Regions from separate parts of the Streptomyces sp. NPDC087844 genome, predicted to be linked through region 2. Evidence: predicted binding sites of a transcription regulator. Region 2 holds the regulator's gene; each other region holds the start of a gene.

The links. Region 2 encodes HrcA, which represses chaperone genes, less so after heat shock. Its sites were predicted from a motif close to TTNGCACTCNGNNNNNCNGAGTGCNAA; they were not measured.
Region 1: groL (chaperonin GroEL) is a predicted target of HrcA. The motif match lies at 1,419-1,445, and genes of this name have one in related genera.
Region 3: groES (co-chaperone GroES) is a predicted target of HrcA. The motif match lies at 1,555-1,581, and genes of this name have one in related genera.

The regions. Positions count from the first base shown of each region.
Region 1 is NZ_JBIUVD010000006.1:369,966-373,238, reverse strand. It holds gene thrC (threonine synthase) at 1-180, shown strand, start outside; gene ACIOKD_RS15705 (MoaD/ThiS family protein) at 305-580, shown strand; gene ACIOKD_RS15700 (cold-shock protein) at 1,045-1,251, shown strand; gene groL (chaperonin GroEL) at 1,608-3,236, shown strand.
Region 2 is NZ_JBIUVD010000012.1:156,821-160,093, reverse strand. It holds gene dnaJ (molecular chaperone DnaJ) at 1-1,023, opposite strand, end outside; gene hrcA (heat-inducible transcriptional repressor HrcA) at 1,024-2,040, opposite strand; gene ACIOKD_RS23755 (MBL fold metallo-hydrolase) at 2,279-3,061, shown strand; gene ACIOKD_RS23750 (DUF3097 domain-containing protein) at 3,132-3,273, shown strand, end outside.
Region 3 is NZ_JBIUVD010000002.1:120,427-123,699, forward strand. It holds gene ACIOKD_RS04205 (polysaccharide deacetylase family protein) at 1-367, shown strand, start outside; gene ACIOKD_RS04210 (polysaccharide deacetylase family protein) at 364-1,134, shown strand; gene groES (co-chaperone GroES) at 1,724-2,032, shown strand; gene groL (chaperonin GroEL) at 2,149-3,273, shown strand, end outside.

The sequences.
Region 1 (3,273 bases), on a different contig from region 2:
ACGGTGGGGGTGGCGAAGAAGCTGATCGAGAGCGGGCTGCTCGATCCCACCCTGACGACTGTCGTCCTCAACACGGGGGACGGGCTGAAGACGCTGGACGCCGTCGCCTCCGACACGGGGCTGACCGCCACCATCCGTCCGAACCTCGACTCCTTCCATGAGGCTGGGCTCGGGTCCTGATCGTCGTCCGAACGCTGCGGGCCCGCGGGGGCCGGCAGCGCCCCGCGGCGGAGCCGCAGATGTCACTTGCCCCGCGCCCCTGAAGAAGGGGCGCTGTACTACAGCCCTACCTGATGGAGGCCCCGTGAGCGTCAACGTCCGTATCCCCACCATCCTGCGTACCTACACGGGTGGTCAGGCCGAAGTGGCCGCCGAAGGGGCGACCCTCGCCGAGGTCATCGCCGATCTGGAGAAGAACCACACCGGTATCGCGGCCCGTGTCCTGGACGACCAGGGCAAGCTGCGGCGGTTCGTCAACGTGTACGTGAACGACGACGACGTCCGCTTCGAGCAGGGTCTTGAGACGGTCACGCCGGACGGCGTCGGGGTCTCGATCATCCCGGCGGTCGCCGGAGGCTGAGCGCCCCGCTCGGTGCCCCGTTCGGCGGCGCCGATCATTACCCTTGGTAATGCCGAACACGCAGAGTTCATCGAATTGCCCCTTCCGCGCCCGAAGCGGAGGGGGCAATTCTGTATGATTGAGCGCGGTACAGTTGGGGAAGCTGCTTCGCTTCGCAAGGTCGGCGCATATGAGTTGGCGCCCGGGGCCCGACAAGAAGCAGCCAAAGTAACGGGTCCTTTTCAGCCGTTTATGGCATTTACCGGGCCCGACTTGCCCTGAATCTTCGTAAATCCTTCACATATTTCCGATCATCCGTGCCCGGAATTCTCGTCGGATTGACCTGTTGCAGACGGCAGTTGGACGGATACATTCGGCCGCGGTCGACGCGTTCCGGCGCACACCCCCAACCGTTGGGGGGTGAGGTCTGACCCGGATCCGCGAAGTGCGGGTCTGTGCAAGGGCCAGTAATAGGGGAGTTAGGCATGGCTCAGGGCACCGTCAAATGGTTCAACGCGGAGAAGGGGTACGGCTTCATCGCGGTCGACGGTGGTGCGGATGTATTCGTCCACTACAGCGCGATTCAGATGGACGGCTACCGCACCCTGGAAGAGGGTCAGCGGGTCGATTTCGAGATCTCGCAAGGCCAGAAGGGGCCGCAGGCGGACATGGTCCGGCTGGCGACCGGCTGAAGCACGCGCCGACTTACTGCAGCGACGTTCTTCTTCCGAAGGGCTCGTACCTCCCGGGTACGGGCCCTTCGGCATCCGGGGGCCGTCCGCGGTCGGCACAGGCGCCCGCATGGTCATCGGGCGCCCCCGGCTCGCACCCCCTCCCACCTGCGGATCATCGAGAGGCGCTTGCACTCGCATGGGTCGAGTGCTAATCATTGGCGTTAGCACTCTGAAGGTGAGAGTGACAACGAGGACCGGGTCAGTGAGGCCCGCCGGCCGGGTGGGGCAAGGAACCACCGAGGTCGGCAGGCCGTCCGTCGCGGGCGCAGGCGCGGTCCTGGAGATTCCACCCCAGTCCGGGAGGACCACTTCACATGGCCAAGATCATCGCGTTCGACGAGGAGGCACGGCGCGGTCTCGAGCGCGGGATGAACCAGCTCGCCGACGCCGTCAAGGTCACCCTTGGTCCCAAGGGTCGTAACGTCGTCCTAGAGAAGAAGTGGGGCGCCCCCACGATCACCAACGATGGTGTTTCCATCGCCAAGGAGATCGAGCTCGAGGACCCGTACGAGAAGATCGGCGCTGAGCTGGTCAAGGAAGTCGCCAAGAAGACGGACGACGTCGCCGGCGACGGTACGACCACGGCGACCGTGCTCGCCCAGGCGCTGGTCCGCGAGGGTCTGCGCAACGTAGCCGCCGGCGCCAACCCGATGGCTCTCAAGCGCGGTATCGAGAAGGCCGTCGAGGCCGTCTCCGGTGCCCTTCTTGAGCAGGCCAAGGATGTCGAGACCAAGGAGCAGATCGCTTCCACGGCCTCCATCTCCGCCGCCGACACCCAGATCGGCGAGCTCATCGCCGAGGCGATGGACAAGGTCGGCAAGGAAGGCGTCATCACCGTCGAGGAGTCCCAGACCTTCGGTCTGGAGCTTGAGCTCACCGAGGGTATGCGCTTCGACAAGGGCTACATCTCGGCGTACTTCGCCACCGACATGGAGCGTATGGAGGCCGTCCTCGACGACCCCTACATCCTGATCGCCAACTCGAAGATCGCCAACGTCAAGGACCTGCTCCCGCTCCTTGAGAAGGTCATGCAGGGCGGTAAGCCGCTGCTGATCATCGCCGAGGACGTCGAGGGCGAGGCTCTGTCGACGCTGGTCGTCAACAAGATCCGTGGCACCTTCAAGTCCGTCGCCGTCAAGGCTCCGGGCTTCGGTGACCGCCGCAAGGCCATGCTCGGCGACATCGCCATCCTCACGGGCGGCGAGGTCATCTCCGAGGAGGTCGGCCTGAAGCTGGAGAACGCGGGTCTGGACCTGCTGGGCCGTGCCCGCAAGGTCGTCATCACCAAGGACGAGACCACGATCGTGGACGGCTCCGGCTCTGCCGACCAGGTCCAGGGCCGGGTCAACCAGATCCGTGCCGAGATCGAGAACTCGGACTCGGACTACGACCGCGAGAAGCTCCAGGAGCGCCTGGCGAAGCTGGCCGGCGGCGTGGCCGTCATCAAGGCCGGTGCCGCCACCGAGGTCGAGCTCAAGGAGCGCAAGCACCGCATCGAGGACGCCGTTCGCAACGCGAAGGCGGCCGTCGAGGAGGGCATCGTCGCCGGTGGTGGCGTGGCTCTGCTCCAGGCTTCCTCGGTGTTCGAGAAGCTTGAGCTCACGGGTGACGAGGCGACCGGCGCGAACGCCGTGAAGCTCGCCCTGGAGGCCCCGCTCAAGCAGATCGCCGTCAACGGTGGTCTTGAGGGTGGCGTCATCGTCGAGAAGGTCCGCAACCTGCCCGTCGGTCACGGCCTCAACGCCGCGACCGGTGAGTACGTGGACATGATCGCCGAAGGCATCATCGACCCGGCGAAGGTCACGCGCTCCGCTCTGCAGAACGCCGCCTCCATCGCCGCGCTGTTCCTCACCACCGAGGCTGTCATCGCCGACAAGCCGGAGAAGGCTTCGGCCGGCGCCGGCGCCGGTGGCGGCATGCCGGGCGGTGACATGGACTTCTGATCCGGAAACGGATCGGAGGTTCACCGCCGCAGCACCG
Region 2 (3,273 bases):
CTCCATCTCGGGATCGAGTTTCGTCGGCGTCATGACCTCGACGTGCACGATGAGGTCGCCGCGCCCGCCGCCCCGCAGATGGGTGATCCCGCGCCCGTGCTTCGGAATCGACTGCCCGGACTGCGTTCCGGGGCGGATGTCGACCTCTTCGAGCCCGTCGAGTGTCTCCAGCGGGACCTTGGTGCCGAGCGCCGCCGCGGTCATCGGGATGGTGACCGTGCAGTGCAGATCGTCGCCGCGCCGCTGGAACATGTTGTGCGGCAGCTCGTGGATCTCGACGTACAGGTCACCGGCGGGGCCGCCACCGGGGCCGACCTCGCCCTCGCCCGCGAGCTGGATCCGGGTGCCGTTGTCGACACCGGCCGGGATCTTCACCGTCAGGGTCCGGCGCGAGCGCACCCGTCCATCGCCGGCGCACTCGGGGCACGGCGTCGGAACGACCGTCCCGAAGCCCTGGCACTGCGGACACGGCCGGGACGTCATGACCTGGCCGAGGAAGGACCGCGTGACCTGGGACACCTCGCCGCGACCGCGGCACATGTCACAGGTCTGCGCGGAGGTGCCGGGCGCCGCGCCCTCACCGCTGCAGGTGGTGCAGACGACGGCCGTGTCGACCTGGATGTCCTTCGTCGTACCGAAGGCCGCCTCGTCGAGCTCTATCTCCAGCCGGATCATCGCGTCCTGGCCGCGCCGTGTGCGCGACCGGGGGCCACGCTGCGACGCCGTGCCGAAGAACGCGTCCATGATGTCCGAGAAGTTGCCGAAGCCACCGGCTCCGAAGCCTCCCGCGCCACCGCCGCCCGCCTGGGACAGCGGGTCGCCGCCGAGGTCGTAGACCTGCTTCTTCTGCGGGTCCGACAACACCTCGTACGCGGCGTTGATCTCCTTGAAGCGCTCTTGCGTCTTCGGATCGGGATTGACGTCCGGGTGCAGCTCGCGGGCGAGCCGCCGGAATGCCTTCTTGATCTCGTCCTGGGACGCGTCGCGGCGCACGCCGAGTACGGCGTAGTAGTCCGTGGCCACTTACGACTCCGCCAGGATCTGTCCTACGTACCGTGCCACCGCTCGTACCGCTCCCATCGTTCCGGGGTAATCCATGCGCGTCGGTCCGACCACGCCGAGTTTGGCGACTGCTTCGCCGCCCGAACCGTAGCCGACCGACACCACAGACGTGGAGTTGAGTCCCTCATGGGCGTTCTCGTGACCGATCCGTACGGCCATGCCCGAATCGTTGACCTCACCCAGGAGCTTGAGGAGCACGACCTGCTCCTCCAACGCTTCGAGCACCGGACGGATGGTGAGGGGAAAATCATGTCCGAAGCGCGTCAGATTGGCGGTGCCGCCGATCATCAGCCGCTCCTCGGTCTCCTCGACAAGAGTCTCCAGGAGGGTGGAGAGCACGGTCGCGACCGTCCCCCGGTCCTCCGACTCGAAGGCGTCGGGGAGATCCTGCACCAGTTGGGGCACATCCGCGAAACGGCGCCCCGTGATCCGGCTGTTGAGCCGCGCGCGCAGATCCGCCAGGGACGACTCCCCGAAGGGGGCCGGGCAGTCCACCATGCGCTGCTCGACCCGCCCGGTGTCCGTGATCAGTACGAGCATGACGCGGGCCGGGGCCAGCGCCAGAAGCTCCACGTGACGCACGGTCGAGCGGGTCAGTGACGGGTACTGGACGACGGCCACCTGCCGGGTGAGCTGCGCGAGGAGCCGCACGGTCCGTCCCACGACGTCGTCGAGGTCGACGGCGCCGTCCAGGAAGTGGTGGATCGCCCGCCGCTCGGGCGCGGTCATCGGCTTGACGCCCGCGAGCTTGTCGACGAAGAGGCGGTATCCCTTGTCCGTGGGGATGCGCCCCGCACTGGTGTGCGGCTGCGCGATGTACCCCTCGTCCTCCAGGACCGCCATGTCGTTACGGACGGTCGCCGGTGACACGCCCAGCCGGTGGCGCTCCGTGAGCGCCTTCGAGCCGACCGGCTCCTCCGTGCCCACGTAGTCCTGGACGATGGCGCGCAGCACTTCGAGCCTGCGTTCACTGAGCATCGCGCACACCTCCCGTGGTCTTCCGCGCGGTCATCGGTCGTCTTCGGTGGCCTCACCTGGCACTCAGCGCGCGCGAGTGCCAGCATCCCCGCGCCAAGTGTACGGCCGGTGGGTACGGGCCGGGCAAGGGCGGGCCTGCGAAGTCGTGACGCCGGACACATCGAACGGGCAACGTGTACGAGGGTGTCCCGCTCTGTCGGGAACATGCGGGCGCATCCGACAGCGTTAGCGTCGGCACATGAACGTGACATGGGAAGGGTCCGGGCACGACGGGTCCGGCTGGGAGAGGCTGTCCCCGTACGTGGGGCGTTGCCGGCTCCCTGTGTGGGACTGCACGACCGGGCTCGTGGTCGGCGAGGACGCGGCGCTCATGATCGACGCGGGATCGAGCGTGCGGGAGGGCGCGTGGCTGCGCACGCGCGCGCGACGGCTGCTCGGGGGCGGGCGCGTCACGCACCTCGCGCTCACGCATCCGCACTTCGACCATGTCTTCGGGGCGGCGGCGTTCGCGGGGGCCGAGGTGTTCGGCGCGGTGGGTGCCATGGAGGTCCCCCCGGTCGAGCGAAGCCGAGACTGGGGGAGGGTGCTCGGCGACGGCCGGGAGGAACTGCTCGCGGACGCCGTACGCAACGGCGCCGATCCGGCCGAGGCGGCCGAGGCGGCGGACGTTCTGGTGCGGCCCCGGCATCTCGTCTCCGGCGAGTGGACGCTCGACCTGGGCGGCGGCCCACGGGTCCTGCTGGCGAACGTGGGCCCCGGGCACACGGGCCACGACCTCGCGGTCCTGGTCGCCGGGCCCGGCTCCCCGGAGATCGTCTTCTGCGGCGACCTGGTCGAGGAGTCCGGCGAACCCCAGGCCGGGCCGGACGCCGTGCCCTCCCACTGGCCCGCGGCACTGGACCGCCTGCTGGCCCTCGGAGGCGAGGACGCGCTGTACGTACCCGGGCACGGGGCGGTGGTGGACGCGACCTTCGTACGGGCCCAACGGGACGCGCTGGCCCGGCGTTTCGACGTGCCGTGACCGGTGTTCGGGCCTGCCGAGGGGGTGTCGGTGCACCTGCCGGGACCGGGTTTCTCCTATCGTCATCCGAATGCGCCAGTACTCAACGGATCTGACCCCTCCGTGGAAGAAGCCCAAACCCGTGCCCGAGGTCGCGGCGGAGCCGGGACTCGTGGTCGAGGAGCCCGGAACGGGGTTCTGCGGTGCCGTGATCCGCTGCGAGGCGGGGACGG
Region 3 (3,273 bases), on a different contig from region 2:
TTACCTGCCGGGCCTGTCGTACGCCGCGCAGAAGCGTGAGATCTGCGGGATGCAGGACGTGATCGAGAAGCGGTACGGAAAGCGGCCGACGCTCTTCCGCCCGCCTTTCGGTGACTACAACGAGGACACCCTGCGGGCCGCCAAGGCCTGCGGCGTCAAGGCGGCCCCCCTCTGGAACGAGGAGGTCTTCGTCGACCGCTGGGAGTACCGGGAGTGGGACCGCGACCTGCGCCCCGGAGACATCGTTCTCAGCCATTTCCGCGGCAAGGAGGACTGGGAGGGCACGATGCCCGACATGGTCCGCCGCTTCCTGAAGCTGATCACCGACAAGGGGTACGCGGTGGCACGCCTGGAGGACTACCTGTGAGGCGTCGGGGAGCCACCGCCGCACTTCTCACCGGCGTGCTCTGCCTCACCGGCTGCGCCCAGTCCGTCGACCCCATCGAGCGGCTGGGCAAGAAGGCCGCGCAGAAGGTACGCACACACGGGCCCCCTGCGGACGCGTACCGCCGCTGGGGCCTGAGCGCCCCGCTCGCCGCGGCGCCGGACCCGTCCGCCCCGAGGCCCGCCTTACGGGCCGCGGGGCCCGGCCTGCCGCCCGTGGTGGACCGCGTCCCGACCCGCGACAAGGTCGTCTTCCTGACCTTCGACGACGGCGCGGAGCGGGATCCGCGGTTCGTCGACATGGTCAGGGAACTGCGGCTGCCGGTCAGCGTGTTCCTCACGGACAGCGTCGTCGGCCCGGGGTACGCCCACTTCGGCCGGCTGCGCGCGGTCGGCGCGAGTGTGCAGAACCACACGCTCGATCATCCGTATCTGCCGGGGCTGCCGTACGAGGGGCAGCGGGCCGAGATCTGCGGCCAGCAGGAGAAGCTCAAGCAGCGGTTCGGGATCCGGCCTCGGCTTTTTCGGCCGCCCTATGGGGAGTACGACGGCGACACGCTGCGGGCGGCGGGGGATTGCGGGATCGCCGCGGTCGTTCTCTGGCGTGATGCCGAGCGGTTGCGGGCGGGGGACATTCTGCATTGTCCGGAGGGGGAGGGGGGCGGCGCGTTGACGGCCGCGACCACGGGGATGCTGCGCCGCATTCAGGAGCAGGGGTTCGCTGTGGCGCGGCTGGAGGACTACCTGTAGGGGGCCCGGAGGGGTTCCTCGCCCCCGCCGCCCCTACCCTCCCCCGTCGTCACCGCATGGGGGCTCCGCCCCCTCGCCCCCGTTGCGCAGTTCCCCGCGCCCCTGAGGGGTTGGGGTCTGGGGGTGCGTCCCCCGTTGAAAGGCCGGGGCGCAGCCCCGCCTATCAGGGGCGCGGGGAACTGCGCGGCCAGCCCCCGCCGGGCCCGCAGGCGAAATCCCTCAGGCCTGTCCGGCGCTTGAGGACGAGCGCGCAGCGCGTCCGGGGGCGCGGGGAACTGCGCGATCCGTCCCCGCCGGGGCCGCAGGCGGAGTCCTTTCAGGCCGTCCGGCGCTTGAGGGCAACGGGGGTCCGGGGGCCGTGGCACCAGGGCGTACAGCCCCCTCTCGACCCGCCGGGATGCCGCTGACCGCCTGACGCGACTGGCACTCCGCTTGACCGAGTGCTAATCGCAGTCATAGTGTCGGCTCTGGCACTCACCACAGGAGAGTGCCAATAGCGACGGGCAGGTCCGGCACCCGCGACGACGGATCCACCTGGTCGCCACCTCAGACAGTTAACCCCGTAATCTCCGAAGGGGGAGGTCGGATAGTGACGACCACCAGCTCCAAGGTTGCCATCAAGCCGCTCGAAGACCGCATTGTGGTCCAGCCGCTCGAAGCCGAGCAGACCACCGCCTCTGGCCTGGTCATTCCGGACACCGCGAAGGAGAAGCCCCAGGAGGGCGTCGTCCTGGCCGTTGGTCCGGGCCGCTTCGAGAACGGCGAGCGTCTTCCGCTCGACGTCAAGACCGGCGACATCGTGCTCTACAGCAAGTACGGCGGTACCGAGGTGAAGTACAACGGCGAGGAGTACCTCGTCCTCTCGGCTCGCGACGTGCTCGCGATCATCGAGAAGTAATTCACCCAGGTTTGCTTTGAACTGCGCCCCTGGCCCCAGCGAGTACTGAACGCGAGTGCTAAGAAGCCGGGTGCTGGGGGCGCCGTTCGTTTTTTCGAGAGGACTGAATCAGCTCCATGGCGAAGATCCTGAAGTTCGACGAGGACGCCCGTCGCGCCCTTGAGCGCGGCGTCAACAAGCTTGCCGACACCGTGAAGGTGACGATCGGCCCCAAGGGCCGCAACGTCGTCATCGACAAGAAGTTCGGCGCCCCCACCATCACCAACGACGGTGTCACGATCGCCCGCGAGGTCGAGCTCGACGACCCGTACGAGAACCTCGGCGCCCAGCTGGTGAAGGAGGTGGCGACCAAGACCAACGACATCGCGGGTGACGGTACGACCACCGCCACCGTGCTGGCCCAGGCGCTCGTACGCGAGGGCCTGAAGAACGTCGCCGCCGGCGCGTCCCCCGCCCTTCTCAAGAAGGGCATCGACGCGGCCGTCGCCGCGGTCTCCGAGGAGCTCCTCGCGACCGCCCGCCCGATCGAGGAGAAGTCCGACATCGCGGCCGTCGCCGGTCTGTCCGCCCAGGACAGCCAGGTCGGCGAGCTCATCGCCGAGGCGATGGACAAGGTCGGCAAGGACGGTGTCATCACCGTCGAGGAGTCCAACACCTTCGGTCTTGAGCTTGAGTTCACCGAGGGCATGGCCTTCGACAAGGGTTACCTGTCGCCGTACATGGTGTCCGACCAGGAGCGTATGGAGGCCGTCCTCGACGAGCCGTACATCCTGATCCACCAGGGCAAGGTCTCCTCGATCCAGGACCTGCTGCCCCTCCTTGAGAAGGTCATCCAGACCAACGCGTCGAAGCCGCTGCTGATCATCGCCGAGGACGTCGAGGGCGAAGCCCTGTCGACCCTGGTCGTGAACAAGATCCGCGGCACCTTCAACGCGGTGGCCGTCAAGGCTCCCGGCTTCGGCGACCGCCGCAAGGCCATGCTCGGTGACATCGCCACGCTCACCGGCGCCACGGTCATCGCCGAGGAGGTCGGCCTCAAGCTCGACCAGGTCGGCCTGGACGTGCTGGGCACCGCCCGCCGCGTCACCGTCACCAAGGACGACACGACCATCGTCGACGGCGGCGGCAACAGCGCCGACGTGACCGGCCGTGTCAACCAGATCAAGGCCGAGATCGAGTCCACGGACTCCGACTGGGACCGCGAGAAGCTCCAGGAGCGCCTCGCGAAGCTGGCCGGCGGC